2 regions of the Rhizobium changzhiense genome follow, and region 1 is predicted to be linked to the other one. Evidence: riboswitches for the same ligand, from Rfam matches in the RefSeq annotation. Region 1 holds a riboswitch; the other holds the start of a gene.
What was found. A riboswitch is a leader RNA that binds a small molecule or an ion and turns the genes downstream of it on or off. The one in region 1 is predicted to bind S-adenosylmethionine.
Positions count from the first base shown of each region.

Region 2: linked by a shared signal. The riboswitch ahead of G9X68_RS06490 (O-succinylhomoserine sulfhydrylase) and the one ahead of metA (homoserine O-acetyltransferase MetA) in region 1 are both predicted to bind S-adenosylmethionine.

Region 1 is NZ_JABFCQ010000005.1:207,316-222,212, forward strand. It holds gene G9X68_RS23840 (MarR family winged helix-turn-helix transcriptional regulator) at 1-226, shown strand, start outside; gene G9X68_RS23845 (thiamine diphosphokinase) at 284-940, shown strand; gene G9X68_RS23850 (ABC-F family ATP-binding cassette domain-containing protein) at 944-2,764, shown strand; gene G9X68_RS23855 (DUF5666 domain-containing protein) at 2,885-3,514, shown strand; gene G9X68_RS23860 (ABC transporter ATP-binding protein/permease) at 3,586-5,436, opposite strand; SAM riboswitch at 5,589-5,666, shown strand; gene metA (homoserine O-acetyltransferase MetA) at 5,714-6,637, shown strand; gene G9X68_RS23870 (aldose epimerase family protein) at 6,863-7,885, shown strand; gene G9X68_RS23875 (GntR family transcriptional regulator) at 8,016-8,789, shown strand; gene G9X68_RS23880 (SIS domain-containing protein) at 8,786-9,817, shown strand; gene nagA (N-acetylglucosamine-6-phosphate deacetylase) at 9,817-10,968, shown strand; gene G9X68_RS23890 (SIS domain-containing protein) at 10,986-11,714, shown strand; gene efp (elongation factor P) at 11,776-12,345, opposite strand; gene epmA (EF-P lysine aminoacylase EpmA) at 12,493-13,554, shown strand; gene G9X68_RS23905 (lysine-2,3-aminomutase-like protein) at 13,551-14,603, shown strand; gene G9X68_RS23910 (acyl carrier protein) at 14,868-14,897, shown strand, end outside.
Region 2 is NZ_JABFCQ010000001.1:1,288,156-1,303,052, reverse strand. It holds gene G9X68_RS06515 (aspartate aminotransferase family protein) at 1-392, shown strand, start outside; gene argF (ornithine carbamoyltransferase) at 435-1,349, shown strand; gene G9X68_RS06505 (Hsp33 family molecular chaperone) at 1,440-2,432, shown strand; gene G9X68_RS06500 (hypothetical protein) at 2,564-3,151, shown strand; gene apaG (Co2+/Mg2+ efflux protein ApaG) at 3,287-3,679, opposite strand; gene G9X68_RS06490 (O-succinylhomoserine sulfhydrylase) at 4,013-5,197, opposite strand; SAM riboswitch at 5,240-5,318, opposite strand; gene G9X68_RS06485 (2'-deoxycytidine 5'-triphosphate deaminase) at 5,392-6,486, shown strand; tRNA gene G9X68_RS06480 (tRNA-Gly) at 6,546-6,619, shown strand; gene G9X68_RS06475 (DUF995 domain-containing protein) at 6,752-7,261, opposite strand; gene G9X68_RS06470 (glycoside hydrolase family 26 protein) at 7,280-8,218, opposite strand; gene G9X68_RS06465 (glycosyltransferase family 2 protein) at 8,238-10,145, opposite strand; gene galE (UDP-glucose 4-epimerase GalE) at 10,142-11,128, opposite strand; gene G9X68_RS06455 (NAD-dependent epimerase/dehydratase family protein) at 11,128-12,174, opposite strand; gene G9X68_RS06450 (AraC family transcriptional regulator) at 12,529-13,677, shown strand; gene G9X68_RS06445 (hypothetical protein) at 13,746-14,024, opposite strand; partial or broken gene G9X68_RS06440 (VOC family protein) at 14,230-14,307, shown strand; gene G9X68_RS06435 (methyl-accepting chemotaxis protein) at 14,365-14,897, opposite strand, start outside.

The sequences.
Region 1 (14,897 bases):
GCGCCGCGAGGCCTCGCAGGCCGATGCGCGGCGGATCGTCGTCGTCATGACCGAGGTCGGCCAGGACCTGCTTGCCGAGATCGTCGCGCAGAAGCTTGCAATCATTTCCGAGATCGTTTCCGACTGGCCGCAGGAAGATGTCGAGCGTTTCGCAGCGCTTTTCGAGCGCTTCATCGGCGGCTACGAGGCGGTTTTCCTGTCGCGCGACAAGGATACACCGGGCTGAGGCAGACGCCGTAGTTCGCCGGCCCTTCCCCTCGACCCCTCGTTTGCGCTAAGGGCAATGCCCATGAGCCAATCCACATTCACCATTCTCCTTGGCGGCGAACTCAGCCTGACGGAGCGCCTGCGCGATGCCATCGAAGACAGCCGCTTCATTGCGGCCGATGGCGGCATGCGGCATGCGGCAGCACTCGGTATTACGCCGGAGCTCTGGGTCGGTGATTTCGATTCGACGCCTGATGATCTCGCGGGTGCATTTCCCGATGTGCCGAAACAGCCCTATCCGGCAGCGAAGGCGGCGACGGACGGCGAAATCGCAGTGGCGGAAGCAATCGCGCGGGGTGCCCGGCGGCTCATCCTCGCCGGTGCGCTCGGCGGTGAACGTTCCGACCACGCGCTTCAGCATCTGCTGTCGGCCGTCAGCATGGCGGAAGAGGGTTTCGACCTGCTGCTGACCTCGGGCAAGGAAGAGGCCGTGCCGCTGGTGGCCGGTACGATCGAACTGGACCTTCCCAAAGGCAGCCTGTTTTCCGTGCCCGGATTCAGCGAGCTGAGAGGGCTTACCATCGAGAATGCGCGTTATCCGCTGGTGGATTTCCATCTGCCTTTCGGCTCGTCGCGCACCATTTCCAATGTTGCGGAAGGCAAGGTTCGCTTTTCGCTCCGCAGCGGCCGGGCAATCGTGCTCGCCCGGCCCTATGATCTTTCCGGAGTCTGATTTTTGGCCCCTCCCATTCTGAAACTCGACGATATCTTCCTGAGCTTTGGCGGTGCGCCGCTTCTGGCCGGTGCTGGCCTGCAGATCGAGCCCGGTGACAAAATCTGTCTCGTCGGGCGCAACGGCTCGGGAAAATCGACGCTGCTGAAGATTGCCGCCGGCCTGGTCGAGGCGCAGTCCGGCGAGGTCTTCCGCCATCCGTCCTCGACGGTGCGTTATCTCGAACAGGCGCCGGATTTTGCCGACTTCACCACGGTGCAGGCCTATGCCGAGGCCGGCCTCGGGCCAGGCGATGACCCCTATCGTGTCACCTATCTCCTCTCCCATCTCGGGCTGACCGGCGATGAAGACCCTAAAATGCTGTCCGGTGGCGAATCGCGGCGCGCAGCCCTTGCCCGGGTTATGGCCCCGGAGCCGGACATTCTGCTGCTCGACGAGCCGACCAACCATCTCGACCTGCCGACCATCGAATGGCTGGAAGGCGAGCTGCAAAAGACACGCAGCGCCTTGGTGCTGATCTCGCACGACCGGCGTTTCCTCGAAAAGGTGTCGACGGCAACCGTCTGGCTCGACCGCGGCACCTCACGCCGGCTCGACAGAGGCTTTGCGCATTTCGAAGCCTGGCGCGACCAGGTGCTGGAGGCCGAGGAGCTGGAGCAGCACAAGCTCGGCAAGTCGATCGAGCGCGAGGAGCACTGGCTGCGCTATGGCGTCACGGCGCGGCGCAAACGTAACATGCGCCGTCTCGGCGAGCTGCAGACGATGCGCTCGAACTATCGCGGCCATAAGGGGCCGCAGGGCACGGTGCAGGCGACGGTTTCGGACGCGCAGGAATCCGGCAAGCTGGTGATCGAGGCCGACAAGATCACCAAGAGCTTCGGCGAGCGGGCAATCGTCACGACGTTTTCGATCCGCGTGCATCGCGGCGACTGCATCGGTCTGGTCGGGCCGAACGGCGCCGGCAAGACGACGCTGCTGAAGATGCTGACCGGGCAGCTTTCACCCGATAGCGGCATCGTCAAACTCGGCACCAATCTGGAGATCGCGACGCTCGACCAGAAACGCGAGGATCTCGATCCCGAGGATACGCTTGCCAACTATCTGACGGATGGGCGCGGCGAAAACCTGCTCGTAAACGGCGAACAGCGTCATGTCACCGGCTACATGAAGGAATTTCTGTTTCAGCCGGAACAGGCGCGTACGCCGATCAGAAACCTCTCCGGTGGCGAACGCGCCCGGCTGATGCTGGCGCGCATCCTTTCGCGCCCAACGAACCTTTTGATCCTCGACGAACCGACCAACGACCTCGATATCGAAACGCTCGATCTCCTGCAGGAAATTGTCGCCGGCTTTCCCGGCACCGTCATTCTCGTCAGCCACGACCGCGATTTCCTCGACCGCACCGTGACCTCGACGATTGCACCCGCCGTTCCGGATGCGCCGGACGGCCGCTGGATCGAATATGCCGGCGGCTATTCCGACATGCTTACGCAACGCAAGGGCGCGCTTGAGGAGCGCAAGAGGGCAGAGAAGGCAGCGGAGAAGCCGAAGACGCAGGAGGCAGCGCCGTCCGCGGGAAGCACGAGGAGCAAGCTCTCCTTCAAGCAGAAATTCGCACTGGAAAACCTGCCAAAGGAAATGGCGAAGGCCGAAGCCGAAATCGCCAAACGCGAACAGGTGATGGCAGATCCCAATCTTTTCACGCGCGATCCCGCAGCCTTCAACCGGCTTGCCGGCGAGATGGAAAAACTGCGCGCCAGCCTGACGGAGATGGAAGAAGAGTGGCTGGAGCTCGAAATGCTGCGGGAAGAGCTGGAGGGCTGAGATTTTCTCGAGGCTGAAGGCTCACTTTTCCTTGATTCGTCAGTGTGCCGTCCTGCGGCATAAGGTGCCGTCCGGCAGCCGGGGATATTGCCGATCGCAATGGCGACAAGGAAAAGTCATATGTCTCGCAAGCCTCATTCCCGTTTTCTCACAGCACTTACTGCCGGCAGCCTCGTGGCGCTTGCCCTGTCGCAAGCCGCACAGGCGCAGGATGCCCAGCGCATTCGTGTTCGCGGCGCAATCGAAAGCCTCAGCGGCGATACGCTCGTCGTCAAGACGCGCGAGGGCAGCGATGCGACGGTCGCGCTGAAAGCCGGCTGGAAGGTCGGCGGTATCAGACAAGCTTCGGTCGAGGATATCAAACCCGGCGATTTCGTCGGCGTCGCTTCGCTTCCGAAGGGCACCGGCCCGGACGGCGCGATCGAGGTGCTGATCTTTCCGGCGTCGATGAAGGGAACCGGTGAGGGCAACCGTCCCTGGGATGCGCAGCCAAACAGCCAGATGACCAACGCGACCGTCAGCAATGCCGTCAAGTCCGTCGACGGCCACACAATCACGCTGACCTATCAGGGCAAGGAAAAGACCATCTCGATTGCCGATGGCACGCCGATCGTGACGTTGGCGCCTGCGACCAAAGATGATCTGAAGCCCGGCGCCGGCGTCGTCGTCACCGGCGAGAAGGCGGCGGATGGCAGCATCTCGGCCAGCCAGATCGCCGTCGGCCTCAACGGCGTCATACCGCCGATGTGACCAGCGGCTTAAATCCTCATCTTATGCATGCCGTTATACCAAAACCGCTCCACACTTTTGGGCGGCATGCATTAAAGCGCCGGCGCAGGCACGGCGGCAGCGCCCGCACTGGCGCTGGCCCCGGTCTGGACGACAGGCGGCTCCTCGGATTTTGACGGCAGCGCTTGTAGATGCAGCACGCGCGGCTTCAGCGCCTCGAGATAGGCCTCGGAGCGGCCGATATAGATCATGCCGCTTTCGGGCATCGAGGTGAGCAGTTTAGCCATCGTTTCCTGCAATTCCGGCTCCATGCCTTCCAGCACTTCGTCGAAGATGATCCAGCGCGGGCGCACAAGAAGCAGCCGGGCGAAGCCGATCGCTTTCTGCTGGTCGCTGTCGAGCAGCTTGTCCCAGCGGGCACGGGTCTCGAGCCTTGCGATCAGCGAATGGAGACCAACCTTGTCGAGGGCCGCCTCCACGTCGGCTTTCTCGTAGGCTTCGGGACGTTCGGGAAAGGCCAGCGCCTCGCGCAGTGAGCCGCCGGGGACATAGGCGAGCTGGGGAACGAAGAGCATGTCGTCGATTGGCGGCAGGCCCATCGTGCCGCTGCCGCACGGCCAGAGGCCAGCCATCGCCTGGAAGAGCAGCTTGCGATTGACGCTGTGATCGCCGTTGATCATGACTTTTTCGCCGGCCTTGATCACGACATTGGTTTCACGCAGACGGAAACCGCCGCATTCCTCGATGTCTTCGCCGACCTTGGCGACGATCACCACGTCCTTCAGCGTCAGCGTGTCGGGCGCGGCGTTTTCATAGGCGATGCTGTCCTTGAGGTCGAAGTCGTCTTCCATGTCGACCAGCGCCTGGCGGAAATCGGTGACGCGCATCAGCGTGGCGCGCCATTCGGCGATCGGGCCGAAATTGGACACATACCAGCGCAGCGCGGTGTTGACCTGGTTGAAGGCACCAACGGACATCATCAGCTGGCCGAGGGTGAGACCGCCGGAGAAATAGGCGGGGGCGGCAACGATGATCGGGATGACGATCACCAGCCAGCCATAACCGGCCGAAACCCAAGTGAGATTGGTATTGGCCATGGCAAGCCGCTTGACGACTGTCAGGACCGAACTGATGTCGGTGTTAATGCGCCGGCGCTCGTTCTCCTCGCCGCGGGCAACGGTAATTGCCGGCATGTTCTCATTGGCATGCATCAGCGTGAAGCGAAGCTCAGCTTCTTTCGAAAAACGGTCGGCATTGAGCTTCACCAGCTTGCGACCGACGACCTGGCTCAGCACCGAGGCAGAAGCGGCATAGAAAATCGCCGCCCAGACCATGTAACCCGGAATGGAGAAGCTATGGCCGCTGATGCGGAAGATGAAGCCACTCGAAAGCTCCCAGAGAACGCCGATGAAGCTCACCAGAAGAATGGTCGACTGCAGCAGGCCGAGAACCAGCCCTGTCGTGCTTTCGGCGAGGTTGCGGGAATCCTCGTGCAGGCGCTGGTCCGGATTGACGCCGATCAGGCCGCTGGAGGCAAGCCGTAGCGCCCGCTTGCGCTTCAGCCACTGGTCGACCAGATCGCGTGACAGGCCTTCGCGCATATAGAGCGCGGTCATCTGGTTCAGCCAGGCCTGCAGCACGTTGAGCAGCAGCAGTGTGCCGGCGATCATCGCGAAGATTTCGAGCTGGTGGAAGAATTCGCCAAGGTCGCGGCGCTCCAGCGAGTCGTAGAAGGGAGCATTCCACTCGTTCAAAATGACCTGGCCGTAGGATGTCGCCAGGATGACGAGGATCAGCACGGTCGCCAGAAACAGCACCTTGCCACGCACTTCCGAATTCCAGAATGCTGAGAACATCACCCCGAGGCGATATGTCAGGCTGAGATCATACCCTACCCTATCCTGCCTCCGGATTCCTGGCCTCCCCTCGGTCTTATCTGCCATTACGCTTTTCCAAATCGCCCATGCCCTATAAATAACATGGTGGCGTTACGGGTCTATCAACAGATTCTATCAGTCATTAAACTGTGATGATGCTTGCATGAGTCTCTCCTGCATGCATTCGCCAGTTGATTCGCAATCAGACTGGGTCTAATTAAGGCCTCCGTGGTGATTTGGCCGGCCGGCTTGCAGCCACGTTAAAAAAGTCGCTAAAGGGCCGCGTGCGGACCGGTAGCGATTTTTGTCGCCGCCGGTTTTTGTTTTTGATCGAGTGACCGCAATGCCCATCAAGATCCCCGATACGCTGCCCGCCTTCGAAACCCTGGTTCAGGAGGGGGTGCGGGTGATGACCGAGACGTTGGCGATCCGTCAGGATATCCGACCGTTGCAGATCGGGCTGCTCAACCTCATGCCGAACAAGATCAAGACCGAACTGCAGATGGCCCGCCTCGTCGGCGCCTCGCCGCTGCAGGTGGAGCTGTCGCTCATTCGCATCGGCGGCCACAAGGCGAAGAATACGTCCGAGGATCATCTGCTAGCCTTTTACCAGACCTGGGAGGAGGTAAAGCACCGCAAGTTCGACGGCTTCATCATCACCGGGGCGCCGATTGAGCTTTTACCCTATGAGGACGTCACCTATTGGCCGGAGATGCAGGAGATTCTCGACTGGACGGAAACAAATGTCCATTCGACGATGAACGTCTGCTGGGGTGCGATGGCGGCGGTCTATCATTTTCACGGCGTTCCGAAATACGAGCTGAAAGAGAAGGCCTTCGGCGTCTACCGCCACCGGAACCTGAAGCCTTCCTCGATCTATCTCAACGGCTTTTCCGACAATTTCGAAGTGCCGGTGTCGCGCTGGACCGAAGTGCGCCGCGCCGATATCGAGAAATCCGAAAGCCTGGAGATCCTGATGGAGTCCAGCGAAATGGGCGTCTGCCTCGTGCACGAAAAGAGGGGCCGGCGGCTCTACATGTTCAACCATGTCGAATATGATTCCACCTCGCTTTCCGACGAGTATTTCCGCGACGTCAATGCCGGCGTGCCGATCAAGATGCCGCACAATTACTTCCCGCATAACGATCCGGCGCTTGCGCCGCAGAACCGCTGGCGCAGCCATGCGCATCTCTTGTTCGGCAACTGGATCAACGAAATCTACCAGACGACGCCCTTTGATGTGGAAGAGATCGGCACCGATCTCTGACCGTTGCCGATCACGCCGCGAGCCGATGTCGCTGCACCGCTGCTGCGGCTTTTCTTTCCGATCTGCCGGTTGCGGATCGGAGCAAATGCGGGCAGGTTCCTGTCCCGAAGCCTACCACACCGCGCGTCTTCGTCGGACGTGCAATGCACACTTTGAATCGCTGCAAATCCTCAAATCGATTCCGAATTGAGGAATTTGCAGCAGGGACAGAATGGACGGTTGATCATGTCGGATAAGTTGGAGCGGGACGTTTTCGGGCAGACGCAGGCGGGCGAGACCGTCTATCGCGTCGTGATCAAGGGCGGCGGGCTGACGGCCAAGATTATCAGCTGGGGCGCGGTCATCCAGGATCTGCGTCTCGAGGGACATGATGCACCGCTGCAGCTCGGCTTCGATGATTTCGACAGCTATCTCCTTTATTCGTCCTATTTCGGCGCGACGCCCGGCCGCTGCGCCAACCGCGTCGGCGGCGGCAGGTTCACGCTTGACGACAAGGACTATCAGCTCGAACTGAATGAAAACGGCGTGACGCATCTGCATGGCGGCAGCGACAATATCGCCAAACGCAATTGGACGATCGTCGAGCATGACGTCGACCGCGTGGTGCTGAAGATCGTCGATCCCGATGGCCGCGCCGGCTATCCCGGCAATTGCACCATCCAGGCGACGTTCCGGGTGCATGGCAATGGTGAACTGTCGATCACCTATGAATCGACCAGCGACCAGCCGACGCTCGCCAATGTCTGCCAGCACGCCTATTTCAATCTCGACGGCCGCGAAGATGCACTTGGCCATGACATCATGATAGCTGCCGATCATTATCTGCCGACCGATGAGAAGCAGGTGCCGACCGGTGAGATCCGTCCCGTCGAGGGCACGGAATTCGATTTCCGCGAGATGGCGCCGATGAAGCGTTTCGTCGGCAATGAACAAGCGTTTTACGACCATAATTTCTGCCTGTCGGGCGAGCGTACTGCCAAGCGGAGCGTCGCGCTTGCCCGCAGCCTGTATTCCGGTGTGTCGCTGGAAGTGCGCAGCACGGAGCCAGGTGTGCAGTTCTATGCCGGCTTCAAGCTCGATGTCGGGGCTCCCGGCATCGGCGGTCGCAAATACGGCCCATTCGCCGGCTTCTGCCTGGAGACGCAGGTCTGGCCGGATGCCGTCAATCACCAAGGTTTTCCGAATGCGGTCCTGCGCCCCGGCGAAGTGCTGCGCCAGGAGACGGATTATATCTTCACCAAGAACTGAGCGTCTACGGACGCACGACCGTCAAATTTGACCGTTATGAAACCCTTGCTGGTCCGCCGGCGAGGGTTTTTTCGTTCCGTGTTCGATTCTGCCTTGCCGATTGGTTCTATATAGGTTCTATTGCGTCCCCATGGATAGAACCAGTCTGATAGCGGAACTGAATAGCCGCGGCCTGCGTGACGAGGCGCTGACCGGGCCGCTTTACAAGCGGCTGGCGCAGACGCTGACCGGCCTCATTCAGGAAGGGCTACTGAAGCCCGGCACCGCACTCCCGGGCGAGCGCGACCTTGCCGAGGCTCTGAAGCTCGGCCGTGTCACCGTACGCACCGCCTATCGCGATCTGATGGCATCCGGCGCACTGGAATCGCGCCATGGAAGCGGTACTTTCGTCTCGAGCAGGGTGGAACGCATGGAACAGTCGCTGTGGCGGCTTTCCTCCTTCTCCGCCGACATGCGCTCGCGCGGGCGTCTGCCGGCCGCACGGATATTGTCGCGGTCGGTCAATACGCCGTCGCCGGAGGAATCCTTCCTGCTCGGCCTCGGCGGTGACGAGCCGGTGCTGAGACTCGACCGCTTGCGCCTTGCCGACGGCCTGCCGCTGGCGATCGAACGCGCCGTGGTGCCGATCAAGTTCCTGGGGCACGATGCCGGCGGCGAGGGATCGCTCTACGATGCGCTGACGGCCAGTGGCCACAGGCCCGTGCGCGCGCTGCAGCGGCTGACAGCGGTCACGCTCGATCCGTCCTCCGCCGCGATCCTGAACGTCAAGGCCGGCGCGCCGGCGCTTCTGATCGAACGTGTCTCGCGCCTGGAAGACCAGCGCGTCGTCGAATACACCCGCTCGCATTATCGCGGCGATGCCTATGATTTCGTTGCCGAATTGAGAATCGGAGATGACCTATGAATGACAACCAGTCGCTGATGCTGCAGGAAGCCGGCCAATCGCCCGAGGTGGTCGCCACGCTGCTCGAAAAGGAAAAACCGGTCTTTGCCGAGATCGCCCGGTTGTTTTCGTCCGCCCGCCCGAGCGTGGTGACGACGGCAGCGCGCGGCTCCTCGGACCACGCCGCCACTTTTTTCAAATATCTCTTCGAGATCACCTGCGGCGTTCCGGTCGCCTCGGTCGGCCCGTCCATCGCTTCGGTCTATGGTGCGGCGCTGCATCTGAAGGGCGGTGTCCATTTCACCGTCTCGCAGTCGGGCGCCAGCCCCGACATCGTCGCGCTGCAGGATGCGGCGAAGAAGGGCGGCGCGACGACGATCGCCGTCGTCAACGTTACCGACAGCCCGCTTGCCAAACAGGCCGATATCGTTCTCGGCCTCAATGCCGGCGCGGAAAAGAGTGTCGCGGCGACAAAATCCTTCATCGCCTCGGTTGCTGCCCTTTCCGGGGTAACGGCTGCGATCGGCGGCGCGTCCGATCTGCAGGCCGCGCTCGGCAAACTGCCGGAGGCGCTTTCGGCAACTGCCGGCATCGACACGGCGGCAGCCGAGGAGGTGCTCTTCAACGCGACCTCGCTCTATACCGCCGGCCGCGGCCCGGCTTTCGCGATCGCGCTCGAAGCGGCGCTGAAGGCCAAGGAAACCTCCGGCCTGCATGCCGAAGCCTTCTCGCTGGCGGAACTGATGCATGGCCCGATGCGCCTGGTGCAGCCGGGCTTCCCGATCGTCGCCTTTGCGCCCGACGATGCGGCCTTCGCCAACAATGTCCAGGCGCTGGAGCGCCTGCAGAAACTCGGCGCCACCACCGTCGGCTTCTCGACGCAACCGCTTTCCGGTGTCCATCTACGCGTGCCGACGACGGGCAACGGCCTCGTCGATCCGCTGGTCTCGCTGCTTGTCTATTACCGGCTGATCGAGTCGGTGACGCGCCGTAAGGGCTTCGATCCCGACAAGCCGGCAAACCTGCTCAAGGTGACGGAGACGGTCTGATGGTCCGCAAGATCTTCCTCGGCGCCCGCATCTTCGACGGCGAGCGCTTCCATGACGAGAAAGCACTCATCGTTGCCGATGGCCGCGTCGAAGCGATCGTCGCGAGAAACGACCTGCCGGATGGCGAGGTCGTGACGCTTGCCGGCGGCGTTCTGTCGGCCGGCTTCATCGATGCGCAAGTCAATGGCGGCGCCGGGCGGATGCTGAACGACGAGCCTTCCACCGCCTCGATGGACATTATCGCCGGCGGGCACCGGCCTTATGGCACAACGTCGCTGTTGCCGACGCTGATTACCGATACATCAGAAGCATCCGCTGCCGCGATCGAGGCGGCCAAGGAGGCCGTGAAGGCGAACCGCGGGGTTGCCGGCCTCCATCTTGAAGGCCCGCATCTGGCGCCTGCGAGGAAGGGCGCGCATCTGGCCGAACTGATGCGGCCGGTGGAGGACCGCGACGTCAAGGCTTTCATTGCGGCGCGCGAGGCGATCGGCACGCTGCTCGTCACCATGGCCGCCGAGCAGGTGACGGTTGCCCAGGTGCGCGAGCTTGCGGAAGCAGGCGTCACCATCAGCATCGGCCATTCCGATTGTTCGAGCGAGGCGGCGGAAGAACGTTTCGATGCCGGGGCGCGGGGCGTCACGCATCTCTTTAACGCCATGAGCCAGCTCGGACACCGCACGCCCGGCCTCGTCGGCGCGGCGATCGATCATCCTTCGACCTGGTGCGGCATCATCGCCGACGGCCATCATGTCGATCCGAAGGCCCTGCGCACGGCGCTGCGCGCCAAGCGCGGCGAAGGCAAGCTGTTTTTCGTCACCGACGCGATGTCGCTCGTCGGGTCGGAGAAGGATTCGTTCACGCTGAACGGGCGCACCGTCCGGCGCGAAAGGGGCGGCTTCTGCTCGAAGCTGGTGCTGTCAGACGGCACGCTGGCCGGTTCCGATGTCGATATGATCTCGACGATCCGTTACGGCGTCACCTATCTCGACCTGACGCTCGCCGAGGCTTTGCGCATGGCGACGCTTTATCCGGCCCGGTTCCTCAGGCTTGCCGATCGCGGCCATCTCTCGCCGGGTACGCGTGCCGATCTCGTGCATCTCACCGATGCGCTTGCCGTCACCGCCACCTGGCTCAGCGGCGAAGCGGCCTGAAATCAAGGAGAAGTGGGATGACCGACATTACCGATGCCTATTTCTCCAATCTGATCGGTCGGCTGGAGGAACTGAAGCAGACGCTTGCCCAGCCGATGGCGCAGGCAGCAGCCGTCATCCTCGATGCCGCCCGCGGCGACAAGCGCGTCTATGTCTTCGGCACCGGCCATTCGCATATGCTGGCGGAAGAGGTGCACTATCGTGCCGGCGGGCTCGCCTTCACCGTGCCAGTGCTCGTCGGCTCGGCCATGCTGCATGAGGGTGCGGTCATCAGCTCCGTCTATGAGCGCACACAGGGCCTGGTGCGGCCGATGCTGGAGCGTTACGGCATGCAGCCCGGCGATGTCATCATCATTGCCTCCAATTCGGGCGTGAACGCCGCGCCGATCGAGGCCGCCGACTATGCGCGCGAAATCGGCGCAAAGGTGATTGCCATCACTTCAATCGCCTATTCCTCAGCGATCGCCAATGGCCGCCGGCGGCTCGCCGACGTCGCCGATGTGGTGCTCGATAACGGGTTGCCGCCGGGTGATGCCGTTGTCGATCTCGAAGGCACCGGACTTCGGGTTGGGCCGGTCTCGACGGCGGTCGGGGTGACAGTGATCAATGCCATCTTCGCGGAAGTTGCCTCGGAGCTTTCGAAATCCGGCGATGCACCGATCTATCTCAGCGCCAACATGCCGGGTGCCGCCGAGATCAACCAGAAGCTCGTCAAGAAATACCGGCCGCGCAACCCGCATCTTTGAAGGTGGCGGACACAAAAAAGGCCGGGATGAGCCGGCCTCTTCGATCGGCTGAAACCAGGGATCAATCCTTGGCGCGTTCGACGTAGGAATTGTCTTCCGTGGCGATGACGACGCGAGTGCCGGCATTGATGTGCGGCGGCACCATGGTGCGCACGCCGTTTGACAACATGGCCGGCTTGTAGGAGGACGATGCCGTCTGGCCCTTGACGACCGGTTCCGTCTCGGTGATTTCGAGCGTGACATGGCGCGGCATCTGGATCGCCAGCGCAATGCCTTCATGCATTGACAGAACGCAGGTCATGCCTTCCTGCAGATAAGCCTTGTCGTCACCCATCGTCTCGACATCGACGACGACCTGATCGTAGTTTCCAGGGTTCATGAAGTGAAAGCCTTCGCCGTCCTCGTAGAGGAACTGATGGTTCACGTCCTCGACGAAGGCGCGCTCGACCTGTTCGGTGGTGCGCCAGCGCTCGGAAACCTTCACGCCGTCGACGATGCGACGCATGTCGACCTGGGTGACCGGCGTGCCCTTGCCCGGATGAAAGTTCTGGGCGGTGAGAACGACGTAGAGCTTGCCGTCGACATCGAGAACGTTGCCCTTGCGGACCGAAGAGGCGATGACCTTGACCATAAGACTTCCTTGTAACTCGGCTTTCGGCGTCGTAGATGACTGTCGAGACGCCCGAAGACGCAAATGTTTTTCTTTGGGGCGCAACTAACCTAAAATCCGGGAAATAGCCACCCCCCATACCGGCTTCTCCGGCGAAGAAAGCTTGGAATGAACTCTTCGGCGAAAGCGTCCCCCTGGTGGACCCCGTCTGTGCATGCCGACCGCCGTCCGTTCCTGATCGGTCGCAATGCGATCCAGGCAGCGTTGCGCGGGTTTTTCGCGCGCGAGGATTTCATCGAGGTGGATACGGCGGTGCTGCAGATCTCTCCCGGCAATGAGGCGCATCTGCATGCCTTCGCCACGGAAGCACTGACGACGGATGGGCAAAAGGCGCCGTTCTACCTGCATACCTCGCCGGAATTTGCCTGCAAGAAGCTGCTTGCGGCGGGCGAGGAGCGCATCTCGTGTTTTGCCCATGTTTATCGCAACCGCGAGCGCGGGCCGCTGCATCATCCTGAGTTTACCATGCTCGAATGGTATCGGGCCGGCGAAAGCTACGAGAGCCTGATGATGGATTGCGTGCGGATCCTGGCGCTTGCGACTGAGACGGTAAAGACCGGCAAGCTTGCCTATCGCGGCGCCGAGAGCGATCCCTTTGCCGGGCCGGAGCGGATCAGTGTTGCCGAAGCGTTCGAGCGTCATGCCGGCATTGATCTTCTCGCCTCGGTCGCAGCCGACGGTTCGACCGATCGCGACCATCTGGCGGCCGAGACGACGCGCGTTGGCATGCGTGTTGCCGATGACGACGGCTGGGCCGATCTCTTCAGCCGGGTGCTGGTCGAAAAGATCGAGCCGCGTCTCGGTTTCGGCCGCATCACCATCCTCGACGAATATCCGGTCTCGGAGGCAGCCCTTGCGCGTCCCTCGGCACGCGACCCGAGGGTTGCCGAGCGTTTCGAACTCTATGCCTGCGGCGTCGAGCTTGCGAATGGCTTCGGCGAACTCACCAACGCTGCCGAACAGCGGCGACGGTTCGAGATCGAGATGGCCGAGAAGGCGCGGGTCTACGGCGAGACCTATCCGATCGACGAGGATTTCCTCGCCGCGCTGTCGCTGATGCCTGACGCAAGCGGTATCGCGCTCGGCTTCGACCGGCTGGTGATGCTGGCGACGGGAGCATCGCGCATCGACCAGGTACTCTGGGCGCCGGTTGCGGAGTATGGAACATGAATGTCGTCAAACCGATCAAGAGTGTCGACGATCTCGTGAAGGCGGGGCTGGTCGCACCTGCCGATCGCATAGCGCTCGAGGAGGTGGCGGCGCGTTACGCGGTTGCGCTGACGCCTGCGATCAGCAAGCTTATTGATCGAGCCGATCCCGATGATCCGATTGCTCGGCAATTCGTGCCCGATGCGGCTGAACTCACGATCGCCCCGGAAGAGCGCGCCGATCCGATCGGCGATCATGCCCATAGCCCGGTCGAGGGCATCGTTCATCGCTATCCTGACCGCGTGCTGCTCAAGGCCGTGCATGTCTGCCCGGTCTATTGCCGTTTCTGCTTCCGACGCGAAATGGTGGGGCCGCAGGGCCTCGGCACGCTCGATGCCGCGGCCATGCAGGCCGCTTTCGATTATATCCGCGGTCATGAGGAGATCTGGGAGGTCATCCTCACCGGCGGTGATCCGCTGGTGCTTTCGCCGCGCCGGCTCGGCGAGATCATGGAGGCGCTTGCCGGCATCGCGCATGTGAAGATCGTGCGTTTCCACACGCGCGTTCCGGTCGTCGATCCCGAGAAGATCGATGCGGCGCTGATCGCCGCGCTGAAGGCGAGCGGCAAGACAGTCTATCTGGCGCTGCACGCCAACCATGTCAGCGAACTGACGCCGGAAGCGCGGGCCGCCTGCGGCCGCCTCGTCGATGCCGGCATCGCCATGGTCAGCCAGTCGGTCCTGCTCAAGGGTGTCAATGACGATCCCGACGTGCTCGCGAAGCTGATGAAGGCCTTCGTCGAAATCCGCGTCAAACCCTATTACCTCCATCATCCGGATCTGGCGCCCGGTACCAGTCATTTCAGAGTGACGATCGAGGAGGGGCAGGAGATCGTCGCGGCGCTGCGCGGCCGGATTTCCGGTCTCTGCCAGCCGGCCTACATCCTCGATATCCCAGGCGGTCACGGCAAGGCCGTCGTCAGTGGGAGCGCGATCCGGGCGACAGGCGACGGATGTTATTCCGTCACCGATTATCGCGGTGGCGCGCATTCCTATCCGCCGGCCGGTTGAGGCAAAACGCGGCGTTTTGCGTGTCATTTCTGTACTCGCCACTTCAGAAACCAGAGTGTGTCGCAGCGTCCAAATTACCTTAAGCCATTGATATAAGGTGGTTGTTTACGACGGCTCGGGAAGGATCGCTAAAATCCTAACTATGAGCCTCAGTCATATTTAACGCAATAAATTAGCGGAATGTTCTGTTTTCCGCACTAAAAGAACGCTCATGACAAGGCGATGAACGCCGGTTCGGGATCATGAGAATCTTGGAGTGATGGGATGAATAAGGCAATTCGCGACCTCGTAGCC
Region 2 (14,897 bases), on a different contig from region 1:
CGCATGGCTCGACCTATGGCGGCAATCCGCTTGCCATGGCCGTCGGCAGCGCCGTGCTCGACATCATCCTTGCCGATGGCTTCCTCCAGCAGGTGCGCGACGTAGCACTTGTCTTCCGCCAGGGTCTCGCCTCGCTGAAGGATCGTTATCCCGATGTGATCGAGGATATCAGGGGCGAGGGGCTTTTGCTCGGCATCAAGGCTGCCGTTCCCTCAGCCGAACTGCTGCAGGCGATCCGCGCCGCCCATCTGCTCGGCGTGCCCGCCGGCGACAACGTCATCCGCCTTCTTCCGCCGCTCGTGGTCACCGCCGAGGAAGCCCGCGAGGGGCTCGTCCGCATCGAGCGCGCCGCCGAGAGCATCCGCGCTTCCAAGGTCAAGAAGACGGCTTGAAGAAATTGCCGCCTTCGGGCGCAGCACAGGTAAGAAGACGATATGAGCCCTAAACACTTCCTCGATCTTTCGGCGGTTACATCCGCCGATCTCAGAACGATCATGAACGATGCGCTCGCCCGCAAGCAGGCCTTCAAGGCAGGCACGGGCGACAAGCCGCTCGCCGGCAAGATGCTGGCGATGATCTTCGAGAAGCCGTCGACGCGCACCCGCGTCTCCTTCGACGTCGGCATGCGCCAGCTCGGTGGTGAAACGCTGTTTCTGTCCGGCACCGAGATGCAGCTCGGCCGCGCCGAGACGATCGGCGACACGGCCAAGGTGCTGTCGCGCTATGTCGATGCGATCATGATCCGCACCACCGAGCACTCGCGGCTGCTGGAGCTTGCCCAGCATGCGACCGTGCCTGTGATCAATGCGCTGACGGATGATACCCATCCCTGCCAGATCATGGCCGACATCATGACCTTCGAAGAGCACCGCGGCCCGATCAAGGGCAAGACCATCGCCTGGACCGGCGACGGCAACAATGTGCTGCATTCGCTGGTCGAGGGTGCCGCGCGTTTCGGCTACCGCATGAACATGGCCGTACCCCTTGGCTCCGAGCCCAAGGATCACTATCTGAACTGGGCCCGCAATGAGGGCGCCGAAATCATGCTTTGCCATGATGCCGACCGTGCGGTCGCCGGCGTCGATTGCGTGGTGACCGATACCTGGGTCTCCATGAATCAGGAACATCGGGCCCGGGGTCACAATGTCTTCCAGCCTTATCAGGTCAACGCGGCCTTGATGGCGAAAGCCGGCAATGATGCATTGTTCATGCATTGCCTGCCCGCCCATCGCGGTGAGGAAGTGACGGACGAAGTGATCGACGGTCCGCAATCCGTAGTCTTCGATGAAGCGGAAAACCGCCTTCATGCGCAGAAGTCGATTCTTGCTTGGTGCCTGGGCGCGATCTGAACCATAATCGGATGTCGCGAGTCACAGACTCGCGACCGCGTGAGCGAAGGGCACGCTGGCCCGTCGCTCTGAAAACTAGGAGTGAAGGCCATGGCAGAAGCTGCAGCCGCCCTCGGCCAGTTCGATTTCGCCGGCGATGACCATGTCGTCCCCTTCCAGGTAGAGGGGCTGGATGTGCGTGGCCGCGCCGTCCAGCTCGGCCCGATGCTCGATGCGATCCTAGAGCGCCATCATTATCCCGCACCCGTTGCCCGGCTGCTTGCCGAAGTCGTCGTGCTGACGGTGCTGCTCGGCACCTCGCTGAAGTTCGACGGCAAGTTCACGGTGCAGACCAAGGGTGACGGCCCGGTCGATCTTCTCGTCGCCGATTTTTCGACGCCGGAGAATGTCCGCGCCTATGCCCGTTTCGATCAGGCGCTGCTCAACAAGGCGATCGAGTCTGGTGAAACTGAGCCGGAGCAATTGCTCGGCAAGGGCGTGCTCGCCTTCACCATCGACCAGGGCAAGTTCAGCCAGCCCTACCAGGGCATCGTTCCGCTCGACGGCACCACGCTGGAAGAAATTGCCGGCGTCTATTTCCGCCAGTCGGAGCAGATCCCGACGCGTGTCCGCCTTGCCGCGGCCGAACTTTTCGACCGTGACGATGCCGGCAAGCCGCGCCATCGCTGGCGGGCCGGCGGCCTCGTTGCCCAGTTCCTGCCGGAGGCGCCGGAGCGCATGCGCCAGCCGGATCTGCACGGCGGCGACGGCGACACCGGCAGCCGCCCGCATGGCGACGACGACGCCTGGGTCGAAGCGCGTTCGCTGGTCGAAACCATCGACGCCGACGAGCTCACCGATCCGCTTGTCGGCACCGAGCGGCTGCTGTTCCGCTTGTTCCACGAGCGCGGCGTGCGCGTCTACGAACCGCGCGCCGTCTTCGATCGCTGCAGCTGCTCGCGCGACAAGATCAAGGGCGTGCTGAAGGGCTTTTCGGCCGAGGAGATCGAGGCCAGCCAGGAAAACGGCGAGATCGCCGTCACCTGCGAATTCTGCTCGACCACCTACCGCTTCGAGCCGGCCGAGCTCCAGCCGGCGGAGTAGGCGCGGTTAAGGACACGTTGAACGAATACAAAAGATTAGCGATGATCCAGCACAGTGACTCGACTTTCGGTAGTCACTGTGCACCTATTCTGCTTCATTGGTTCTGGCCTAAGAAGCGGGATGGGGCGTTGATGCGACTTATGTTTTTTGTACTCGCGCTCATAGCTGCGATGCCACGAATGAGCTTGGCTGATAACGAGACAATCCAATGGAAAGAGGTCGGCGGCTGGACCGTGGCTGTCGACCCGACTTTAGACAATGGCTGTTTTGTTCTGACGTCCTTTGATGACGACACCATTTTTCGTCTTGGCTTCAATTTTCGAAAAAAGGACAAACCTCTGTACATTCTGCTCGGAAATCCGAACTGGAAATCCTTGGAGAAAGGTAAGCATTATCCCATCGAACTGTCGTTAGACCAGACTCAATGGACGGCTGACGCGAGAGGTCTGGATCTCGACGGCCTCAAATCATTGTGGATCGATACCGACGATACCGACTTGATTGAGGAGTTCTCTGGTAAACTGAGTTTCCGCGCCCGCTTTAACGGAAAAGAAATTGCTGCCCTCGGTCTGAAAGATTCCGAGAGGGCAGCGGATGAGTTGCTCGCCTGCCAAAAGGCGGTAAACGATGCGGTCATGAAACAGCCGGCGCCGCCACAATCAAAAGATCCGTTCGAAGCAAAGCCAGGCACCCAGGCCTCGGATCCTTTTGACCTTTAGCAGATTGATGACTGGGCAAGCCCGAGGATTTACGACCGCGGGCACGGCGTCCATGTTGGTACTGACTGGAAGGCTGCAGCCGGCCGCGTCCGAGCGCCGTGTTTGCACTGACGAAACGACCGCGAACCTACGCTCTCAATTGAGCACGCGCAGCAGTCCAGGCGAATCCAGCGAGAAGGCGGGGATGTCGACATCGAACATCTCTCCATCGTCCGTTTCCATCTGGTAATGGCCGAACATCAGCCCTGAGGGCGTGTCGAGCGGGCAGCCGGAGGAATATTCGTAGGTGTCGCCGGGGCTGAGCCGCGGCTGCTCGCCGACGACGCCGGGGCCGGTCACCTCGTCCACCTGGCCGTTCTGGTCGGTGATGTTCCAGTAACGATTGACCAGCCGAACGGCTATGTTGGAATTGTTGCTGATGACAATCCGGTAACCCCAGACATAGCGATCGTCTTCCGGATCGGATTGCTCCTCCAGATAGAACGGCTCGACGACTACTTCGATCTCTCTTGTGAGGGCGCGATACATGCCTTGCACCTTAGTCAAGATATGTTACCCGTATCTTATAAGAGGCCCTGTCCGTCAAGAAACGGAACAATTATCATCGCTGAAATGGCTGTGATCCGAAGGGGTTTCGATCGTTAAGCCTAATTGTCAGTGTTAATTCCGTTTCGGAACGCCGCGGCAGACGAACTTGTTCCCCCCCGGTCTCACCTTGGTGAGATCCGGCACGGCCGAACTCCAAGCATGTCGCGCAAAAATGTGCAGCGGTTTTGCGATAACGACATGCGTAAAACAAAAACTAAAGCGCGAGGAGCGAATGCGACGCGCTTTAGAGGTCCGGCCGCCTTTACCCCTAGATCAGGCCGAAACCTTGGCAAGCGCCCGCGCGAAATCCTCGATCAGGTCGTCGGTATCTTCGATGCCGGCCGAAAGGCGGACCGTACCAGGCGAGATGCCGAGTTCGGCGCGGGCCTCTTCCGTCAGGTTCTTGTGCGTCGTCGTTGCCGGGTGGGTGATCAGGCTCTTGCTGTCGCCGAGATTGTTGGAGATCTTGATGATATCGAGCGCGTTCTGCAGCGCAAAGGCGGCATCCTTGCCGCCCTTCAGCTCGAAGGCGACCAGCGTCGAGCCGCCGGTCATCTGCTTGGCGATGATATCGGCCTGCGGATGATCCTTGCGGCCGGGATAAATCACCTTGGCGACCTTGCCTTGCTCGGCCAGGAAATCGGCGATCTTTGCGGCATTCTCGGTCTGCTGGCGCACGCGCAGCGGCAGCGTCTCGATGCCCTTCAGCAAAGTCCAGGCGTTGAACGGCGACATGGCCGGGCCGGTATGGCGGAAATAATCGTGCAGGTTCTCGTCGATCCATTCCTTATCGGAAAGCACGACGCCGCCGAGGCAGCGGCCCTGTCCATCAATATGCTTGGTGGCGGAATAGACGACGATATGGGCGCCGAGCTCCAAGGGCTTCTGGAAGAGCGGTGTCGCAAAGACGTTGTCGACAACGACCTTGGCGCCGATCTGGTTGGCGAGCTTGGCGACGCCTGCAATATCGATCACTTCGAGCGTCGGATTGGTCGGGCTTTCCAGGAAGAACACCTTCGTCTTCGCTGTGATCGCCTTTTCCCAATTCGCCAGATCCCGGCCGTCGATCAGCGTGCAGTCGATGCCGTATTTCGGCGCCAGCGTCTCGACCACCCAGCGGCAGGAGCCGAACAGGGCACGCGCGGCGACGATATGATCGCCTGATTTCAGCTGGCAGAGGATCGCCGCGGTGACGGCGGCCATGCCGGAAGCGGTGGCGCGGGCGTCTTCGGCGCCTTCGAGCATGCACATGCGCTTTTCGAACATGTCGTTGGTGGGGCTGCCGTAGCGGGCGTAGATGAAGCCCTCCGTCTCACCCTTGAAGCGGGCTTCGGCCGCCTCCGACGTCTCGTAGACGAAGCCTTGGGTGAGATAGATTGCCTCGGACGTCTCGCCATATTGCGAACGCAGCGTGCCACCGTGAACGAGTTGGGTTGCCGGGCGCCAGGTCTTGCTCATGCCATCACCTTCACATAACAAAAAAACCGGTCGCAAAAGCAGACCGGTTTCAACCCGGTCTTTTTAGCCACTTGTTTAACGTGGCTGCAAGCCGACCGGCCAAATCACCACGGGATAATTCTGCAATACTGCTGTTAGCTGCTTGCGTCAATTCCCCGAGTTTGGTTTTGTCGGCGGCAAATGATGGATGAGGCATGATGGCTCGCGAAACGGGAATTCTGGCGGATCGCGCGATCTCCGCGCTGTTCGAAACGGGGCGTCTGATCTCCGAACGGGAGCTGGACCGCGACCAGATCCAGCCGGCAAGCCTTGACTTGCGCTTGGGCGGCAAGGCGTTTCGCGTGCGCGCCAGCTTCATGCCAGGCCCCTCGCATCTTGTGTCCGATAAGCTTGACCGGCTGAGCCTGCACGTGATCGACCTCTCCGAAGGGGCGGTGCTCGAAACCGGCTGCGTCTACATCGTGCCGCTGATGGAGAGCTTAGCGCTGCCGGCCGATATGTCTGCCTCGGCCAATCCGAAGAGCTCGACCGGCCGCCTCGATATCTTCACCCGCGTCATCACCGATTACGCCCAGGAATTCGACAAGATCCCATCAGGCTATTCCGGCCCGCTCTATCTCGAAATCAGCCCGCGCACCTTCCCGATCGTCGTGCGCCGCGGCTCGCGCCTGTCGCAGATCCGTTTCCGCGTCGGCCAGGCTCTGCTCGGCGAGCCGGAACTTTTGAAACTGCACGAAAGCGAGACGCTGGTCGCCAGCAAGCTGCCCAACGTTTCGGGCGGCGGCATCGCGCTGTCGATCGACCTCGCCGGAGATAAGGAAGGCCTGATCGGTTATCGCGGCAAACATCACACCGCCGTCGTCGATGTCGACAAGAAAGCCCAGCACGATATCTATGATTTCTGGGAACCGCTCTATAGCCGCGGCCGCAACGAACTGATCCTCGATCCCGACGAGTTCTATATCCTCGTCTCGCGCGAGGCGGTGCACGTGCCGCCGGATTATGCCGCCGAGATGACCCCCTTCGATCCGCTGGTCGGCGAATTCCGCGTCCATTATGCCGGCTTCTTCGATCCGGGCTTCGGCCATGCGCCTGCCGGCGGACGCGGCAGCCGCGCGGTGCTCGAAGTGCGCAGCCACGAAGTGCCCTTCATCCTCGAAGACGGCCAGATCGTCGGCCGCCTCGTCTACGAACATATGCAGGAAAAGCCCGCCAGCCTCTACGGCTCCGGCCTCGGCTCCAACTACCAGGCCCAGGGCCTGAAACTCTCGAAACACTTCCGCATCTGAGGCATTACATCTGGCGCGACTTGACAGCCGCCCCCATCTGTTGGAAATCTCAGCTCATCGCGGGTGTAGCTCAATGGTAGAGCAGCAGCTTCCCAAGCTGAATACGAGGGTTCGATTCCCTTCACCCGCTCCAGCTGCCCCAGCCGTTCGTTCGCCGCCTTTTGAAGGCGCTTCGCGATATTTTATGAAAAGGGTTGCGCGCAGACATCGGCTCCTACAAGGACACAGATGGCGCCTCGGCCGCGCGCAACCCCTAGCTTCGCCTTTATTTGGTCTTACTGACGCTCGTCTCAATTCTCCCCAATTGAGACCTCACGTAGTCGCCGTGGCGAAGCTTTGCGAATTCGTCGGTGGCTTGTGCCGGTGCGCTCTTGAAAACGTACCATTCACCGTCCGGTTCGCGTTTCTGATAGATCAGGCCGCCCTTCTTGCGGTGGCTGAAGCAGGTGATTGCCGTCGCCGTTCCGGTCCTGGCGTGCCAGGCGGCGTTGAAGCAGAGTTTCCCCGACTCCGTGATGAACCAGCGGCCCGTGCCCAAGGACGGCGAGCCATTTTCCCGTGACCAGGCGGTAAAGCGACGCGCCTTTGCGGAGAAGTGGCCGGCGCCGGCTTTCCACATCCAGGAATTCTGGTTGTAGAGCCGATAGATTTCCGAGCTGCTCATCGGCTTTGCGGTCTCGATCCCCGCAGGCTCATTGGTTCCGGCCGCGGACGCAGCCGTGGCGATACCGCTGGTCAGGGCCACGGCCAGGAGCATTTTTTGAAGCATGAACATGGTCAGGTTCCTTCTTGTTCAATTGATGCTTTGGCGGACGAGCCGCCAGTCGGGGCGGCCATAGCCGTCCGGCCACGGATAGACTTCACGGTCGTTAAAGTAGACAACGGCGCTGAGCGCCGGGAACTGGGGATAGCGTTTCGTTACGCTCTCGGCCCAGTTTCGCACGAAGGGTTCGTCGCCCTCGTAGCCGAGTTCGGCAACCATGATGGGCTTGCCGTAACCAGCGACACGGGCGTATCCGGGCGCAAGGTGCTCGGCAAACGTCTGGTCGCGGCCAGTCTTGTCCCTGTCGTATTGCTCCAGGCCAAAGACCGAGAGCCCGATGAGATCGACGACATCGTTACCGGGATAGAAGGCTTGAAGCCCCTCATTGCCCTTCGGTGACCACATGTATTTGGCCGTCTTCAGGTGGACCTTGCAGACATCCACCATCCGGCGATAGGCTTTGACATAATCGGCGCCCTGCCAATGCGACCAGGAGAACTGGCTGTCGGTTTCGTCCATTTCCTGTCCCCAGCGAATGATGACCGGACTTTTCAGCTTGGCAGCAGTCGAGCAGACGGCGGCCATGTTCGCATCGCGCGAACCGTCCAGGATGCTGTGCAGCAGTTCCTGCGAGGTTTGGCGCCAATCGGGTGACCAGGTCCAGGGCTCGACCGAGATCAGCAGGGTGCGGCCACGCGCTTGCGCATAATTGTCGGCGATGGCGAGCGTCTGGAGATCGACATCTTCCCAGGGCAGGAAGAGGTGTTCGATCTTGGAATCGGACGAGGCGCCTAAATCTCCGTGCGGATCATAGGCGCCGAACGTGATCGACTCCTTCGTGATGACCGGCATTTTGGCCGGCGGCGCAATGGACGATGTCGTCATTGCAAGCGGCTGCCCTTCGGCAGAGCTGCCCAGAGCGGTCGGCAGGATCGCGACTCCCGACAGCAACAGGCCGGTTAACGACAACAGGGCTATTTTGGATGGGCTATGCATTGTGTACTTCCTCCACGCTCGGCCGCACATCCGGGTGAGCGGCATCGGTTCTCAGTTGGATCTCCTCCGGATCGGAAATCCATCGTGGTTTGAAAAAGATCGTGCGCAGGGCGGTCCCGCCCCGGCCTGCACCGGCGACGGCATAGCGCTCTTCGAACAGCTGCAGGCGGCCGCTGCCCCAGGCGAGTGCCTCGGTCGCATCCTTTCCGCGCATGACGGTTGCAACCCCCGGCAGCGCGACGAGCGCAACAAGCACGGTCGCCATCGCCGGACGGTAGAAACGCGGGGCCGCCGCAACGGTATTTTCCTTCGAATGGCGCCCGACGATGACCAACAGCAGCGCGCAGTAGATCGCCGCGTTCAGGACGGTAAAGAAGTAACCCCCCTTGGAAGCGCCGGCATCGTCGATTGCCAGGGCGGGCAATACCGCCATGAGCGCCAGCAAAGCGTAGGGCGCCAGGACACGCACCGGCAGCAGATCGACTTCGGACCGCCCTTTCGGCGTGACGCGGAAATCGACGAAGGAGCCTGTCACAAAATCGTGCACCGCAGCCAGCGTGCCAGCGAGCGCCCAGGGCCAGCGCGCGAAGAGAAAGAGCATGCATTCCCAGCTCAGGATCTTGGCGTCGTAGGGGCGGAAAGAGCTGCTGGCGCGCCAGCGATAGGCCATCACCACGAGAGCGATAGAAAGCGGTGCGAAATGCGCCAGGAAATCGGGATAGGTCACCGTCACGAAGTTCTGGCCGCGCACGAGCGCGATGATCGGCAGCGCAAACATGAGCAACATAAAGAACGCAAAAAGCGGATACCAGAGTTGCGAAAAGAGGAACTGGAACTTGAGCCGGGGCGGCAGCCGGCCGACGAGGCTCGGCGAGTACCGCAACAGCACCATGACCAGGCTGCGCGACCACTGGAATTCCTGCGTCACGAGGTCGCTGAAGGTTCTGGGGCCGTCACCATGGGCGATGGCATCCAGCGCATGCACCCCCCGCCAGCCGCCGGCATTCATCATCAATGTCGTCGAATGGTCTTCAGCCAACTCCGGACCGAGGCCGCCGATCTGCTTGAGGGCGACGGTACGCACCGCGTAATGCGACCCTATGCACATCGGCGCCAGGCCGCCATTGTAACCGGCTTGGAGCGAGCCATGCATGCTGGCCTCGGCATAGAGCCTTCCACGTGCCGACCAGCTTTCGGAAGCGTTCCTGTCGCAAATGCTGGGGGCCGAGACATAGCCGACCTTTGGATCGGCGAACGGACGCAGCATGTGGAAGAGATAGTCGGGCGCGGGAACATGATCCGCATCGAGTTGCGCCACGAAATCGTAGCGGCTGTAGCCGTAGTGGTCGTAGAAGAAGGCGAGGTTGCCTTCCTTGCACCGCGTGCGTCGGGGCCACGACGTCTGATGATAATCGGATCGCCCCTTGCGGGTCGAGACGAGGACCCTGTGCCCGGAGCACCAGTCGAGAGTCTCGGGGGAAGGGTCTTCGTCGGCAAGCCAGGTGTCGTGTTCCACCTCCTGGGCAAGCATTGCCAGCAGGGTTTCACGGACGACCGAGAAGGGTTCGGCCGGCGCCTTGGTCACGACCATGGCCACTCGACTGCCCGCCGGCAGGCGCAAGGGACCGTTCGGTCTTGCCGCCCGATAGAAGACGACGATGAAATAGGCCGGCAGAGCGGTAACCCAGGCAAGAACGAGGCTCACCGTAATTGTGCCGAAAGCATCGACGTGATGGCGCGGCTCCAGCCACCAGATCCAGAAATAGGCGAAGGCGCAGGCCCATACGGCCGCCGAGAACAGATATTCGGTCCGCCGATGCCCGGTCAGAACCGGGACAAGAAGCGGCTCGTGGGAGGGTCCCGGAGCATGCGTCGCTTGGGTAATCGCAAGTTCGGTCACGCGCGCGCCTCCAGTCCGAAGAACGGAGCCGCCGTCCGCACGATGGTTTCGAGGTCGGAATATCGAGGCTGGAAGCAGAGCGTCTCGCGGGCCAGGCTGGCGTCGGCGTAGAGGCAGGGCGGATCGCCCGGCCGGCGTGGATGGATGACGACCGGGACTTCGCACCCGGTCGTTTCCTGGATCACGCGCAGGACGTCCCTGATGGAAAAACCCCGCCCGGTGCCGAGGTTGACAGCGAGGTTTGCTCCGCCTTTGGCGAGATGGGTGAAGGCCTGAACATGGGCGCGCGCGAGATCTGCGACGTGAATATAGTCCCTTATGCAGGTCCCGTCAGGGGTATCGTAATCATCGCCGAATATCTCCAGGTGCGGAATCCGGCCGGCCGCGGCCAGCAGTGCCCGCGGAATGAGATGGGTTTCCGGAACGTGCCATTCGCCAAGCTCGCCATCCGGATCGGCTCCACAGGCATTGAAGTAACGCAGGGCAACATACCGCAGGCCGTAGGCCGCCGCATAATCGGCGAGCATATGCTCGAAGATCAGCTTGGTCTTGCCGTAGGGATTGATCGGAGCCTTCGGCAACGTCTCGTCGATCGGCAGCACGGAGGGGACCCCGTAGACGGCACAACTCGATGAGAAGATGACGTTCTGAAGCCCCGTCTGCCGGCAGGCATCGATAAGCGACAATGCACCGCAGACATTGTTGTTGTAATATTTCGCCGGGTTTTGCACGGACTCGCCCACATAGGCCGAGGCGGCAAAGTGGATGACGGCATCGGGAGCATATTTCTCGATGACCTCGATCAGGCATGACGTGTCGAGGACGTCACCTTCGACGAAAGGCCCCCAGCGCACGGACGAACGGTTTCCGGTCGTGAGATTGTCGTAGACGACAGGCTCAATCCCCTCCGAGCGGAGGAGCTTGGCGGTGTGGCTGCCGATATAGCCGGCACCGCCGGTGACAAGGACCCGGGGCGCATCCATCAGACCGCCTCCAGTTCGCGTGCCGGACGGGTGAGAAGGCCATCGAAATAGTCGATCGTCTGACGCAGACCGCTCGACAAGTCGATCTTCGGCCGCCAGTCGAGTTCCTGCATGGCAAGCGAAATATCGGGGCGACGCTGACGGGGATCGTCAACCGGCAGAGCGCGATGGATGATTTGCGACCGGGAGCCGGTCAATCCGATCACCTGCTCGGCCAGCTCCCGGATCGTGAATTCGCCCGGATTGCCGAGATTGACGGGCCCCGTCAGCGACGACGGTGAGGCCATCATGCGGACCATGCCGCTGATGAGATCATTGACGAAACAGAACGAGCGGGTCTGGGAACCGTCGCCATATATCGTGATGTCTTGCCCCGTCAGGGCCTGAACGATGAAATTCGAGACGACGCGGCCGTCGTCCGGACGCATCCGCGGGCCGTAGGTGTTGAAGATGCGGATGATCTTGATCTCGACGCCGTGCGTGTTGTGGAAGTCGAAGAACAGCGTCTCGGCGCACCGCTTGCCCTCGTCATAGCAGGAGCGTGGCCCGAACGAATTGACGTTGCCCCAGTAGCTTTCGACCTGCGGGTGGACGTTCGGGTCGCCGTAGACTTCGGAGGTGGATGCCTGAAGGATACGTGCGCCGGTGCGCGCGGCCAGCTCCAGAAGGTTGAGGGAGCCCAGCACGCAGGTCTTAGTCGTATGGATCGGATCGGCCTGATAATGCGGGGGCGATGCCGGGCAGGCGAGGTTGTAGATCTCGTCGACTTCCAGATCGAGCGGGTGGACGATATCGTGGGCGATGACATTGAAGCGATCGACTCGCTTCAGATGGGTGATATTGCGCCGCATGCCGGTGGAAAAATTGTCGAGGCAGATCACCTGGTGTCCGGCGGCCAAAAGCGTCTCGCAGAGATGGGATCCGAGGAAACCTGCACCGCCGGTGACAAGAACTCTCTTGGGAGCGTGGTGTATTCCGGATAGACAATTTGCATCACGAGCCGAAGATTTTACAGAGCGCGCACGAATCCTGCCAAGATAGTTCACGACTACCTCCCGTGTTTTCAGAGTTTGCTATGGGATATTCGATATTTACTTCGACATATCGCGAAACCAAGTCGTTCGATCATGCGAATATTTTATTCGTCCGGTTTTTCTTTTGGAATGAACCGATGCTTATTTAGATACAGCTAAGAAAAGCAATTGTCGTTATCCTCGCGTCCTGGAAATTATCGCTCCGTACATTTCAGAGCGAAAAGGAATATGATAAACAACTTATGCAGGAGACTCTTCGGGCGCTTCCGCTTTTTCAGACGGAGTTCTGCGGAGATTTCAGCCGCAAAAACAATTGCTTTTCTCAATTTCCATGGCTCGGGTCGGGTTATGCGCTGGAGGAATTGGATGGCTACAGGGTCTGAATCCGACGATGATCCTGCCGCGGAACAGGAACGGCCGGCGCATATGGAGCGGCGGCGCTGGCCGCGTGAACCGGCTATGCGCAAGGAACGCCCACCCCATGCCTCCCCTGCACTCGAGCCGCTGCGATTCTCGACGCAGGACCTGCCACCGGCAGAACAATTCCAGGCCTGGCGGGCACATATGGCGCCGCTCGTGGATGTTCATCTGCCGGAGGGAAAATCACCCGAAGACGGATTCCTCGCGGAGCAGACCGGCTGGCATCTCGGCGATATCCTCATCGTCCAGCAGCGCGCGCATGCCCACAGATATATCCGCGATCAGGCCATGCTTCGATCGAGCCCCATCGACCATTGGAACGTCGGCCTGCAGCGCAGCGGCCAGGCCTGGACCGAGGTCAACCGTCGTGTCACCGAGACCGGTGCCGGCGAGATATTTTTCATGTCTCTCGGCAGCCCCTATCGCGGACGGACGACCGATACCGAAGCTTTGCTGGTGTTCCTGCCGTATGAGATGCTGGCTCGCGATGCGAGCCTTCTCCAGAGCGCCGGCAACACGGTTCTTTCGGGCAGCCACGCCGAGTTGCTCACGGGCTATCTCACCGGCCTCGAAACGAACCTCGGGAATCTGACGATAGAGGAAGTGCCCCGGATCATCCAAACCATCGGCGATATGGTCGTTGCGGGCGCCGCATCGGCCACGAGGACTGATACCGGTCAAAACCAGGCCAACATGGGACTGATGGAGCGGGCGCACCGCTACATTCACGTCAATCTCCATTCGGAAAACCTGACACCGGACGTGATGTGCCGCGCGTTGGGGATTTCGCGCACGCGGCTTTATCAACTGTTTGAGGCGAGCGGAGGCGTGCTCAATTATATTCGCAAGCGGCGATTGCTGCAGGCCTATGCGGATCTCAGCAATTCGGCCGACCACAGGCCGATTTCAGAAATCGCAGAAGCCGCCGGTTTCGAGGTCGCCGCCAATTTTACGCGCGCCTTCATCCACGAATTCGGGCTGAGCCCGCGTGAAATCCGAAGGACGGTGGCAACCCAACAGCGGCCGGCTCCGGCCATCCGCTCGACGCGGCGTTACGGAAAAACGATCGGTGATTGGCTGGCCCTGACGGGTTAGTCCGGCTCGGGCAGGCTATACTCGATGTCACAAAATACCGCTTTTCTTCACACGTCCATCTCCAAAATCTAATCCCCGAAGAACCGGATCGGCTTGTATTGGCGGTGCGCGATGATCAGGCTTCGGTCTGGCTGGATGATGTAGGTTTCCTCCACCTGCCGGCCGTACTGGTCGATGAAATCATGTGGGAAGCTGGAGCCGGGCGGCGATTTGGTGAGTTTGGTGCGCGGCTGGCCACTATAGGTGATGCTGCCGGGGATGGGTTCGAGGCCCGGTCCGTCGTAGCTGACGGTGTTGCATCCCGCGAGAACGAGCGTGCCGACGAGGCCGATGACTGCAGGTTTCATGTCCATCCCTCCCAATGCCGTGAATAGTATCACTCTACGCCTCGCCGAATAGGGCTCACGACACGAATGCTCATGCCGCTCTTCAATCCTTTGAGAAGCATCCCTGGGGACGTCGTGATCGAGCGACCGGACGCGACATCCACTTATTGATATTAGGGCGAAGATCCGGTTCCTCCAGGCGTGATGACCCATCCGTTGCCGAAACGCCTTGCGCGGCGGCTGGATATTCTATTGCACGGCACCCGGAAACATCCTCGTCGAGATCGGCTGGCGGCCGGGTTAGGTCCCCAAATAGAAAGGGCGGCCGCAGCCGCCCTTGCCGATGCCTGTCTTGATCGGCTCAGAATTCCGTCCAGTCGGGATCCTGGCTTGACGATATGCTGCTGCCGGCGCCGAAGGCGTTGGCGATTTTCTGGCCGAGCGCGCGGGCCGGCGAGGCGGCTGGGCGGGCGGTGCCTTCGCGGGCGACGCGGACCGGAGCTGCCCTGGCTGCCGGGCGGGCGGCAGCGCGTGGTGCTGTGGCGATTGGCGCGCTGGTGGTGAAGCCGCCGGTGCCGGTCAGCCTGAATTGGCTGAGCAGATTGTTGAGCGCTGCCGCTTCGGTGGCGAGGTTGTGGCTGGCGGCGGTGGATTCTTCGACCATCGCCGCATTCTGCTGCGTGCCCTGATCCATGGTGTTGACGGCGGTGTTGATCTCCTGCAGGCCGATCGACTGTTCGCGGGAGGCTTCGGCGATCGCGTGGACGTGCTGGTTGATCTCCTGCACCTCGGCGACAATCGCGTCGAGCGCCTTGCCGGTTTCGCCGACCAGCGAGACGCCGGTCTGCACATGCGAACCGGAGGTGCTGATCAGCGCCTTGATCTCCTTGGCGG